DNA from 2 places in the Sporanaerobacter sp. genome. Region 1 is predicted to be linked to the other one. Evidence: riboswitches for the same ligand, from Rfam matches in the RefSeq annotation. Region 1 holds a riboswitch; the other holds the start of a gene.
What was found. Region 1 has a riboswitch for thiamine pyrophosphate ahead of thiE (thiamine phosphate synthase). Riboswitches for the same ligand answer to the same signal wherever they lie in the genome.
Positions count from the first base shown of each region.

Region 2: it holds a riboswitch for thiamine pyrophosphate, as region 1 does, so the genes downstream of both, thiT (energy-coupled thiamine transporter ThiT) here and thiE (thiamine phosphate synthase) in region 1, are expected to answer to the same signal.

Region 1 is NZ_CP181252.1:195,432-201,015, reverse strand. Features, by position in the region: gene ACFWUA_RS01025 (putative heavy metal-binding protein) at 1-209, shown strand, start outside; gene ACFWUA_RS01020 (DUF4179 domain-containing protein) at 243-1,526, opposite strand; gene ACFWUA_RS01015 (RNA polymerase sigma factor) at 1,519-2,040, opposite strand; TPP riboswitch at 2,188-2,296, shown strand; gene thiE (thiamine phosphate synthase) at 2,364-3,386, shown strand; gene thiC (phosphomethylpyrimidine synthase ThiC) at 3,387-4,700, shown strand; gene thiW (energy coupling factor transporter S component ThiW) at 4,720-5,229, shown strand; gene thiM (hydroxyethylthiazole kinase) at 5,231-5,584, shown strand, end outside.
Region 2 is NZ_CP181252.1:2,203,177-2,208,760, forward strand. Features, by position in the region: gene ACFWUA_RS11090 (DAK2 domain-containing protein) at 1-403, opposite strand, end outside; gene ACFWUA_RS11095 (Asp23/Gls24 family envelope stress response protein) at 422-778, opposite strand; gene rpmB (50S ribosomal protein L28) at 988-1,179, shown strand; gene ACFWUA_RS11105 (hypothetical protein) at 1,219-1,395, opposite strand; gene ACFWUA_RS11110 (thiamine diphosphokinase) at 1,496-2,131, opposite strand; gene thiT (energy-coupled thiamine transporter ThiT) at 2,152-2,694, opposite strand; TPP riboswitch at 2,774-2,874, opposite strand; gene rpe (ribulose-phosphate 3-epimerase) at 2,919-3,566, opposite strand; gene rsgA (ribosome small subunit-dependent GTPase A) at 3,568-4,446, opposite strand; gene pknB (Stk1 family PASTA domain-containing Ser/Thr kinase) at 4,462-5,584, opposite strand, start outside.

The DNA.
Region 1 (5,584 bases):
GGCTTAGCAATTTCTTTGGTGGAAGATCTAGTTCTTATGAGGGCGAATTGATAGAAGCTAGAGAAGCAGCTATAAGAGAGATGGAAAATAGAGCTGCTCAAATAGGAGCCAATGCAGTAGTTGGAGTTGATATAGACTATGAAGTATTAGGTCAAGGTGGAGATATGCTCATGGTGACAGCTTCAGGAACAGCGGTAATAGTTGAATAAATAAAAAATCAGACAAGATTTATTGTCTGATTTTTATTTGTCATAGGAGTATATAATGTCATTATAATATTTTTTATATTTGATTTTTTCAATATTAAGCTTTAAGTCTTCTCCAGTTCCTTGAAATTTAAGGGTTCTAGTATGATTTTCTGATTTCTCCGGTATAGTTTCAACAAGTTCTACTTTTTTTCCATCCATATATAAATATACTTTGCTTAATGATGTGTTTTTATCTGTGGTAATAGTTATATAGGTATTGCCTTCTTTTTCGTATATATTGTTTATCTCAATATCTTGACCAAGAATTTTTATATCTTTAGAAGTATTTTTAATTAGATGAATGTTTTCATGTACATCATATTCTCCAGAAAAAGATATAAGTTTTAATTGCAAATTTTTAGTATCTGTTGGTATCGCATCAAATCTAGCATCAAAGTTGATTCCTTTGATATCTGTAGATATTCCAGAGCCTTCCCATGCAACTTCTTTCCCATCGGCTATCAATGCCATTTCAATATCATTTGGCATAATCCTATTTTTATTTATATGATCTAAACCTAGTTCTATGATATTTTGGATTTGTCCTTTAACAATTGTAGTAGTAGGTGAGGCTATTAAAGATTTCACTTTTATGTGTCTTTGATCTAATTTAATTTTTTTATTTAATGATATTTTTAAGCTTTTTCCTACAGCTTGATTTCTATCTATTTTAAATTTAATGTCTCCATATTCTATATCTCCATTTTCATGGGTGTAGCTTAAATTTATTTTCATGGTTTTCTCAGAGAGTTTAGGAGCTTCATGAGTTGAAATAACCCATTTCATCTCTGTATTGTTTTTATTTGCATCTCCAGAACCACCATAAGTAAATAATTTGTCCTGCATATTAGTTATGCTAATATGCGTATTTGAATCAACATCCATTACATTTCCATCAGGAGAATATAAAGTATAAAACATGACCATAGTGTTATCATCAAGCATTATGGAATCTAAAGTAAATTTTACACCATTAGAAAAAGTATGAGATTTGTCTATTGTTTGCCCTTTTCCCAATTGATTTAATTCTTTAAGGGTACCATTCATTACATTTTCATATCCAATCAACTTCTTGCTATAAAAGGCCAATGTGTCCATATTATATCCTAAAAGCAAAACTGCCAATATCAAGGCAGCGACTCTACCTTTAATATTTTTTTTCTTTTTATTTGGAATACTTTCTAAAGCAGAGTGTAGTGCTGATTCTATATCTGTAGGTATTTCCAAATCATCTATTTCTTTTTTTCCTTCATACAAAAGTTTTTCAACATCATTCAATCGAATCACCTCCAATGGATTCTCTCAATTTTTCTATTCCAATGCTAATTCTTGATTTGACAGTTCCTATAGGAATTTTAAGTATTTCAGATATAGTTTTATAATCTAAATCAAGAAAATATTTAAGCCTAATTACTTCTTGTTGTTTTTCACTTAGTTTAGAAAGATGTTTTTCTAATACTATTTGATTTTCAGATTTGTCATAGGTTTCATATTGGGCTTCGGCTTTTATTTCATCTAAAGGGATTACTTTGTTATTTTTTTTTAATTTGTTTTTACATAAATTGACCAATATGGTTTTACTCCAACTATAGAAGGATTCTTCTTTTTTTAGTTTTGACATGTTTTCATACAGTATAACAATCATGTCTTGCATAGCATCTAATGCATCATCTTTGTTTTTCATATATACATAAGCTAATTTATAATAATCAGCTTCATGTGCCATAACAAGTTGCAACAGGGCTTCTTTATCCCCTTTTTTTGCTTTTTTAATTAACAATTCTGTTTCCATTTTCTCACCTACCTATATATAAGAGTATTATATACTACAAAATGTTCATTTTATATTTTTAAAAATAAATATAGTTGCAATATTGTTAAAATATATTTTACATATTAAGTGTTAAGTGATATGATGAAGATGTAAATAAAAATTGAATAATCAATCAAGGGGTGCTTATAGTGATAGGCTGAGATAGGAATGTTATTCCTGACCCTATGAACCTGATTTGGGTAATTCCAACGGAGGGATATGTTTTTTTATGCTTATTTTGAATAAAAACTGTATGCATCTGTTGGCGTACAGTTTTTTATTTTTTGAAAGGAGGGTTGAAGATGGAAGTATATAGGATAATTGATGCAAATATAAACAGGGTTTCAGAAGGAATTAGAGTCATAGAAGATATAGAAAGATTTGTATTTGAAAATAGAGAAATTTCCAAAGAACTTAGAGATATTCGCCATTTGGTCAGAAAAAGTTTTAAAAGTCCTGAACTTTTAAGAAATAGAAGTTCAAATACAGACATAGGATTTCAAATATCTCAAAAGAGTACATTGGACAAAAAGGAGGATATTGAAACTTTACTTATATCAAATTTTAAAAGAGTAGAAGAAGGAATTAGAAGTATTGAAGAATGTTTGAAAATTTTAGGGCATTATGAAGAATCAAAGATATATGAACAAATTAGATTTAAAGTATATGGTTTGGAAAAACGTGTTTTTTCTAATACATTGCCTGATACATGCATCTATGGAATCACAGGAGAAGAATTTTCGAAAGGAAAGAAAAGTATTGAAATAGTAAGAGAAATGATTGAATCAGGTATAAAAATTATTCAGTATAGGGAAAAAGACAAATCAAAAAAAGAGAAATATAAAGAATGCAAAATTATACGAGAGATGACAAAAAAAGCAAATGTTACTTTTATTGTCAATGATGATGTGGATATAGCTATGCTAGTTCAAGCTGATGGTATACATGTGGGACAAGATGATATACCTATTGAGGAGATAAAGAAGATTGCTCCAAATATGATTGTAGGTGTTTCAACTCACAACAAAGAACAAGCTATAGAAGCAGTGGAAAAAGGTGCAGATTATATAGGAGTTGGACCAATATTTGATACTTTTACAAAGAAAAATGTAGAGAAATCGGAAGGACTTAAGTATTTAAAATGGGTTTCAGAAAACATAAGTATTCCCTATGTAGCTATTGGAGGAATAAAAAAAGAAAATATATTAGATGTAAAAGCTCATGGAGGAAAGTGTTTTGCAATGATATCAGAACTAGTTGGTTCTATAAATATGAATGAAATGGTTTTATCCATAAAAAAAATATTGAATGAGGAGGAATTTTAAATGAATTATACAACACAAATGGATGCTGCAAAAAAAGGTATCATCACAAAAGAAATGGATATAGTAGCTAAAAAAGAAAATATGGATGTTGAACTTTTAAAAAAGGGCATAGCTAAAGGCAAAATAGTTATACCAGCTAATAAAAATCACAAATCTTTAAATCCAGAGGGAATAGGAGAGGGGCTTAAGACTAAGATAAATGTCAATTTAGGTATTTCTAGAGATTGTCCAAATGTAGATAAGGAACTTGAAAAGGTAAAAGTAGCAATTGATATGAATGTAGAAGCTATAATGGATTTAAGTTCCTTTGGAAAGACTGAAGAGTTTAGAAGAAGGTTGATTGCTCTTTCTCCAGCTATGATAGGTACTGTGCCTGTATATGATGCAGTTGGATTTTATGACAAGGAACTAAAAGATATAACATCTAAAGAATTTTTAGATGTAGCTAGAAAACATGCTGAAGATGGGGTGGATTTTGTCACGGTTCATGCAGGCATAAATAGAAAGACTGCTGAAGTTTTCAAGAAAAATAAAAGAGTCACAAATATAGTATCTAGAGGAGGGTCATTGCTTTATGCATGGATGGAACTAAATGACAAGGAAAATCCTTTTTATGAATATTTTGATGAACTTTTAGATATATGTGAAGAGTATGATTTGACATTGAGTTTGGGAGATTCTTTGAGACCAGGAAGCATAGCAGATGGAACTGATGCTTCACAGATAGAAGAACTTATTGTACTTGGAGAATTGACTAAAAGGGCTTGGGAAAGAAATGTACAAGTCATGATAGAAGGACCGGGTCATATAGCTATAAATGAAATAGAGGCCAATGTTTTATTGGAAAAGAAATTGTGCTATGGGGCTCCATTTTATGTCTTGGGACCAATAGTTACAGATATAGCACCGGGATATGACCATATCACCAGTGCTATTGGAGGAGCAATAGCTGCAAGTGCTGGAGCAGATTTTTTGTGTTATGTAACTCCAGCTGAACATTTGAGACTTCCAGATTTAGAAGATATGAAGGAAGGAATCATTGCTACAAAGATAGCTGCTCATTCAGGAGATATAGGGAAGGGTATTTCTAATGCAAGAGAATGGGATTTAAAGATGAGTTATGCAAGAAGAAAATTGGATTGGGAAGAAATGTTTGAATTGGCGATAGATGATGAAAAACCAAGAAAGTATAGAAAAGAGTCTACTCCAGAATTTAAAGATAGTTGTACTATGTGTGGAAAGATGTGTTCAGTCAGAAATATGAATAGGATAATGGAAGGGAAAGATATAAATATTTTGAGAAGTGATGACTAATTTATAGGGGGAATTTTGTATGGAGATGAAAAAAACTAAAAAATTAACTATGGCTGCAATGTTTGTAGCTATAGGAGTTGTGCTTGGGAATATAATATATATTCCTGTTGGAGTATCAAAATGTTTTCCAATACAACATGCTATAAATGTGTTAGCAGCTACTATTTTAGGACCTGCATATAGTGTGATGATAGCTTTTTCGATATCTCTATTGAGAAATATATTGGGAACAGGAAGTCTTTTAGCTTTTCCCGGAAGCATGATAGGTGCACTATTGGCAGGAATGGTATATAAATATACTAAAAATATCTACAAGGCTTCTATAGGGGAAGTATTTGGGACAGGAGTCATTGGAGGAATGATGGCATTTCCAGTAGCAAAATATTTTATGGGCAAAGAAGTAGCTACCTTCTTTTTTGTATATCCTTTTATCTTAAGCAGTGTTGGTGGGAGTATAATAGCTGTTCTTTTGATAAAGGTTTTAGATAAATATATAAATACTCAAATAAGCACAAATGAGGAGAAATAAAATGGATATTGATACTATTGGAGAGTTGTCAAATAAAATAAAACAAGAAAAGCCTTTAGTTCATCTCATTAGCAATAGTGTCACGAGTAATGATTGTGCCAATATAGTTTTAGCCATGGGTGCCTCTCCTATTATGGCAATGGATTCTAGAGAAGTAGAAGAGGTGGTTTCTAAGGCTAAAGCATTGGTATTAAATATTGGTACTATAGAAAAGGATGTAGCTAGATCAATGATATTAGCCGGAAAAAAAGCAAATAGCTTAAATATTCCTGTTGTACTAGATCCAGTAGGAGTGGGAATATCAGAATTAAGACAAAATGTTGCAAGAGAAATCCTTGAAAATGTTCACATATCC
Region 2 (5,584 bases), 260 kb from region 1:
TAAGTATAGTCCCTTCAGTAGGTTTCATTACAGCTTTATATGCTGTATCTGAAGCAAGTTTAAAAGCTTTTGCTAATACCTTTGCATCTGCTTTTTCTTTTCCCTTCAATCCATTGGCTAGTCCTCTAAAAAGCTGTGAAAGTATCACACCCGAATTTCCCCTTGCACCCATCAGAGAACCGTTACTAGCTGCAATAGCTACTTTTTCAACACTATATTCATTTAAGGTAAATATTTCCTTCATAGCTGATTGAAGTGTTAAAGACATGTTGGTTCCGGTATCCCCATCTGGTACAGGAAATACATTTAATGCATTGACATCTTCTTTGTTTTGTTCTAAAAAATTGGCTGCCCCAATAAATGCTTTCTTAAGTAGAGCACCATCCACATATTGAATTTTCAAATCTTTTACCTCCTCATACTACTTTTGAACATTGATTCCTTGTACATATACATTTATATTACCCACTTTTAATCCTGTCAAATTTTCTACATTATATTTTACTTTTTCAATTATATTTCCTGCAACCACTGAAATTCTTACTCCATATTGGAGTATCACATGTAAATCAATATTAACCTCATTTTCTTGCGAAATTATTTTTACACCTTTTGATAAATTTTCCCATTTTACCATTTCAAAAAATCCATCAGTTGCATTTTTACTGGCCATTCCCACAATACCATAACATTCCATAGCTGAAAGTCCTGCAATAGTTGCTACAACATTATCATCTATACTAACAGAACCAAGGTTAGTTTTAAATTTACCTGGCATATAAATCTCCTCCTTAATTTTTATTTGCTTATGCTTATATTTTACCTTATTGTATTAAATAGTTCAACTATTGGCAATTTAAGTTTTTATATTCAAATCTATATTGCAATAATCTTACCTATTGTGTTAAAATATATTGTGTTATCTTATGTAAATATATGTACTGTTTTAAATAATATTTGCAACAGTCATTTAAGGAGGTGTTTTATATGGCTAAATATTGTGAAGTATGTGGAAAAGGAAAAGTCTATGGAAATCAAGTGACTTTCTCAAATAAGAAAAACAACAGAACTTGGGCTCCCAATGTTAGAAGAGTTAAAGCTATTGTAGATGGTTCGCCAAAAAGAATTTATGTTTGTACAAGATGCCTTAGATCTGGAAAAGTAACTAGAGCACTTTAAAAAAGAGGGCTTCCAATGTCATACAAAGGAAGCCTTTTTTTATCCACATTTCATGATATATATTCCAAAAATCATTATTGCAAAGCCAATTAAAAATAGCCAAAAACTCATTGGAATAACTTTTGACATAATTAAAATTCCAATAAGCACTAAAATTACCCCTAATATTTTTTTATTTGAATATTTACGAAAGTGTCTTTTCCAAGTTTTTTTCATAAACACCACCTCATAAATAACTTATACTACATATTATTCTTTGATTAATAGTTAGTTCCAAAAATAAGATGGTTCATGAAAAAAGTCATTTTTTAGAGGCTTAATCTTTAGATACGATAACGAGGCAAGTACCATCTAAAACTTCTATAATTCCCTTTTCTTCTACTATTTGATTGCTAACTCCTAAAGTAGAAGAAAATTCAAATAAAACTTCATTTGTTTCATACAAAAATCCTTTTAAGGTTACTCTAGCACCATTAGAATTAATAGGAATTACAGAAACAAAAGTTCCTTCTTCCCTGTTTAATTCTAAAACACTATTAGTTATATAAATTGTATTTTTATCATCAACTATTATGCCTTTTATGTGCTTTTTAAGTAATTTATTTAATAAGTATACATTAGCCAGTGTATGATCAATTCTTGAACCTGTAACACCCATAAAGATAATTTCATCTATTCCTTTATCTATTAAATATTCAATTGCTAACTCTGTATCTGTATAGTCTTTATGAGTACTATATTTCAGTATAGGAACATTTTTAATATTTATAATGTTTAAAGTCTCATCTTTTATAGAATCTAAATCGCCAACTACTAAATCTGGTATAAGTCCAATTTGAGCAATATGATTTGCCCCTCCATCAGCACATACAATCATATCTACACTTTCAGCAATAGATTTTAACAAATTTAGATTTGAAATTTCACCATTTGATACAATAAGTCCCGTCATGAGAATCCTTCCAATTTCATTTATTTTTTAATATTACTTAAAGGTTTCCATAGTAATATTAATATTATAGTAGAAATAATACACTCTGGCAACAAGTAACTACCATTGTATATAGCTGAATAAACCCAAGGATTTTGTTCTCCTGCATATTCGGCAAAAAATATAACACCAGAAAGTAAATGTGAAATAAATCTACCACCTATAGATAATAATACCCCTAAAATCGTTAAAAAATAACTTTGCTTATCCATACCCTTATTATCTAATTTAGCAATACCAGCAAGTCCTAAAAATCCAAAAGCAATTGGATAATCTAAAAAAAACTGTATAGGATAATATACTTGAGGATCAAGAATACATTGCACCACTCCATATAAACATCCTACAAGTATACCAGGTCCTACTCCCCATCTCATAGCAAAAATCATAATTGGGATCATACTCCCTGCTGTTACCGAACCTCCTTGAGGCATTTTAAATAATCTGACATAGCTCAATAATGTTGCTAATGCAATCATTATGCCTCCTTCGGCAAGCATTTTTACATTCCATTTCTTTTCCATTTTTTCATCCTCCTATAAATAAATATAATTAATTAAAAAATTAAACCCATTACCTGAAATAAGGCAATGGGTTTGTATGCAAACTAACAAATCACTTCCCTCCGCTAGTATTACCTAGTTCAGGTTCAAGGGTCGGAACTTTAGTTCCCTCTCAGCCAAAAGGCTCCCCCAGTGTTACTTATTAAATTCAATTTAATTGTATCACAAATAACTAAAAATGTACATTAAATATTCTTAAACATATTTGTGCGCTCAATAACATCTTCTGCACCATAAATTCCTGAACCAACAACTAATATATCCACACCTAAATCTATAATTCCCTTTGCATTATCTAATTTAACTCCTCCATCTACTTCTATTTCAATATCTAAATTGTTGCGATCTATTATTTCTCTTAATTTTTGTATTTTTCTTTTCATGGCTGGTATGAAAGATTGCCCACCAAAGCCTGGATTTACTGTCATTATCAATACCATATCAATATCCTCAAGAACATATTCAATACTTTCAAGTGAAGTAGCAGGATTTAATGCCACACCCACTTTTTTGTCATAACTTTTTATATATTGAATAGTTCTATGTAAATGTGTGCTAGACTCTGCATGAACAGTGATGATATCCGCACCAGCCACTACAAAATCTTCAATATACCTTTCTGGTCTATCTATCATCAAATGTACATCAAAAGGAACTTCTGTGACAGCCTTAATTTTTTTAATAACTGGTGGTCCAAAAGTAATATTAGGAACAAAAATACCATCCATAACATCTAGATGAATAAAATCTGCTCCTCCTTCTTCAACCTTTCTTATTTCTTCTTTTAAATTGCTGAAATCCGCTGATAAAATAGACGGTGAAATTTTTGCCATATCAGTACCTCCTAATACTTTTTATCTCATCTACAAAACTCAAATAATTCTCATATCTAATTTTTGCTATATTCCCTTTTTCTACTTGTCTTTTTACTTCACATTCTGGCTCACTTATATGCATACAACTATTAAATCTACACATATGGCTATATTTTTTAATTTCTTTAAAATAGCATTGTACATCTTCTACATTTTGAATAAAGTCAATATTTAAAGAACTAAATCCTGGAGTATCTAATATATATCCTCCAATATCTAATTCCATAAGCTCCACATGTCTAGTAGTATGTTTGCCTCTTTTAGTTTTATCACTTATTTCACCAGTTTTCAATTCTAATCCTGGCTGAATTTTATTTATCAAAGAAGACTTTCCTACACCTGAGGGCCCAGCAAAAACTGTTATATTGCCCTTAAGAATACTCTTAAGTTCTTCAACTCCCTTAAGGTTTTTACAACTTGTAGTTATTACTCTATATCCAGCTTTACTGTATATATCAATAAAATCATTAATTTTTGATTTTTCTTCCAAGTCAACTTTATTAAACACAATTGTTATATTTAAATTTTCTTTCTCTGCCAATAGCAAAAACCTGTCTAATAACCATAAATTTGGATTGGGATTTTTTATGCTCATGACAATTACAGCTTGAGTAACATTTGAAACTGGAGGCCTGTGAAGTTCTGTTTTCCTTTCCAATATCTCCTCTATATAACCTGTTTTATCTACGGTTTTTTCTCTGATTATAACTTTATCCCCAACAAGGGGAGTAATATTTTTCTCTCTAAAAACTCCCCTTGCTCTACATTCATATATACCATCTGAAGTTTTTACATAATAAAAGCCGCCAATACCTTTAACGATAATTCCTTCTAACATATATTCCTCCCGATTTTATTGTTTGCCATAAGTACCACCATAATTGCCATCAAAATATACATCAAACTTTGCATTTGGCTTTCCTCTAACAGGAATAACTAAAGTTTCTTCAGTTACATTATGCACTTGATTATATACTTGTTCAGTCACACCATCTTGTATTCTAAATACCTTAACTTCTGTTTGACTCCTGTCTTGAGGAAGGCTGACATTAAGATTCATAGGTATTTCTTCGTTTTGATTTTCATTATTCTTTTCTTCTTCTTTTTTCTTTTCTGGTCCATCGCTTATATATATATCAACTACAGTATTTTCTTCTAATTCTGTTCCACTTTCATAGCTTTGCCATATAACTATACCTTTTGGAACTTCATCATTAAATTGAGGCTCAACTTTGCCTAATACCAGTCTATTTGCTACTATTGCCCTTTTAGCTTCAGTTTCATTCATTCCAACTAATTTAGGCATAATAGTCATTTTCTTTTCTGGACCCTGACTCACAACTAATTTCACTTTGGTTCCTTCTTTTACTTCTTCATAAGGCTCAGGATCTTGACTTATAACTATATTCCTAGGAATTTTGTCATCATTTCTAAATTCAACATCTTCATCTAAATTTCTTTCTTTTAACAATAAGCTAGCTTCATTGATATCTTTATTTATCAAATTTGGAACTTTAGCTAGTTTTCCACCTTTACTTACCTTCACTTTAATTGGATAATTCTTCTTAACAACTGTACCTGGTTCTTCACTTTGATAAACAATCTTATTTTCTTCAAATTCGCTATTATATACTGTATCTTCTATCTCAAATTTAAGACCCATTCCTTCAATTTCTTCTCTAGCTTTATCCACATCCCATCCTACAATGTTTGGAACTGTTATCTCATTTGATGAAAAAACATCTTTAAATTTATAAATTCCAAAAAATAACCCCGTTGCCAATAAAAAAGCTAGAAATACTGCCCAAAAAACTGCCTTTTTTCCTCCATTGTTGTTACTTTTATTGGCTTTCTTTTTCTTTGGTCTAGTTCTCATTTCTTCATTTTCTCCTTCATCTTTAACTATAGGTATAATCCTAGTAGTAGAATCAAGTGTATTTGTGTCATCTACAAAATTCATATCTTCCTTAGAATAT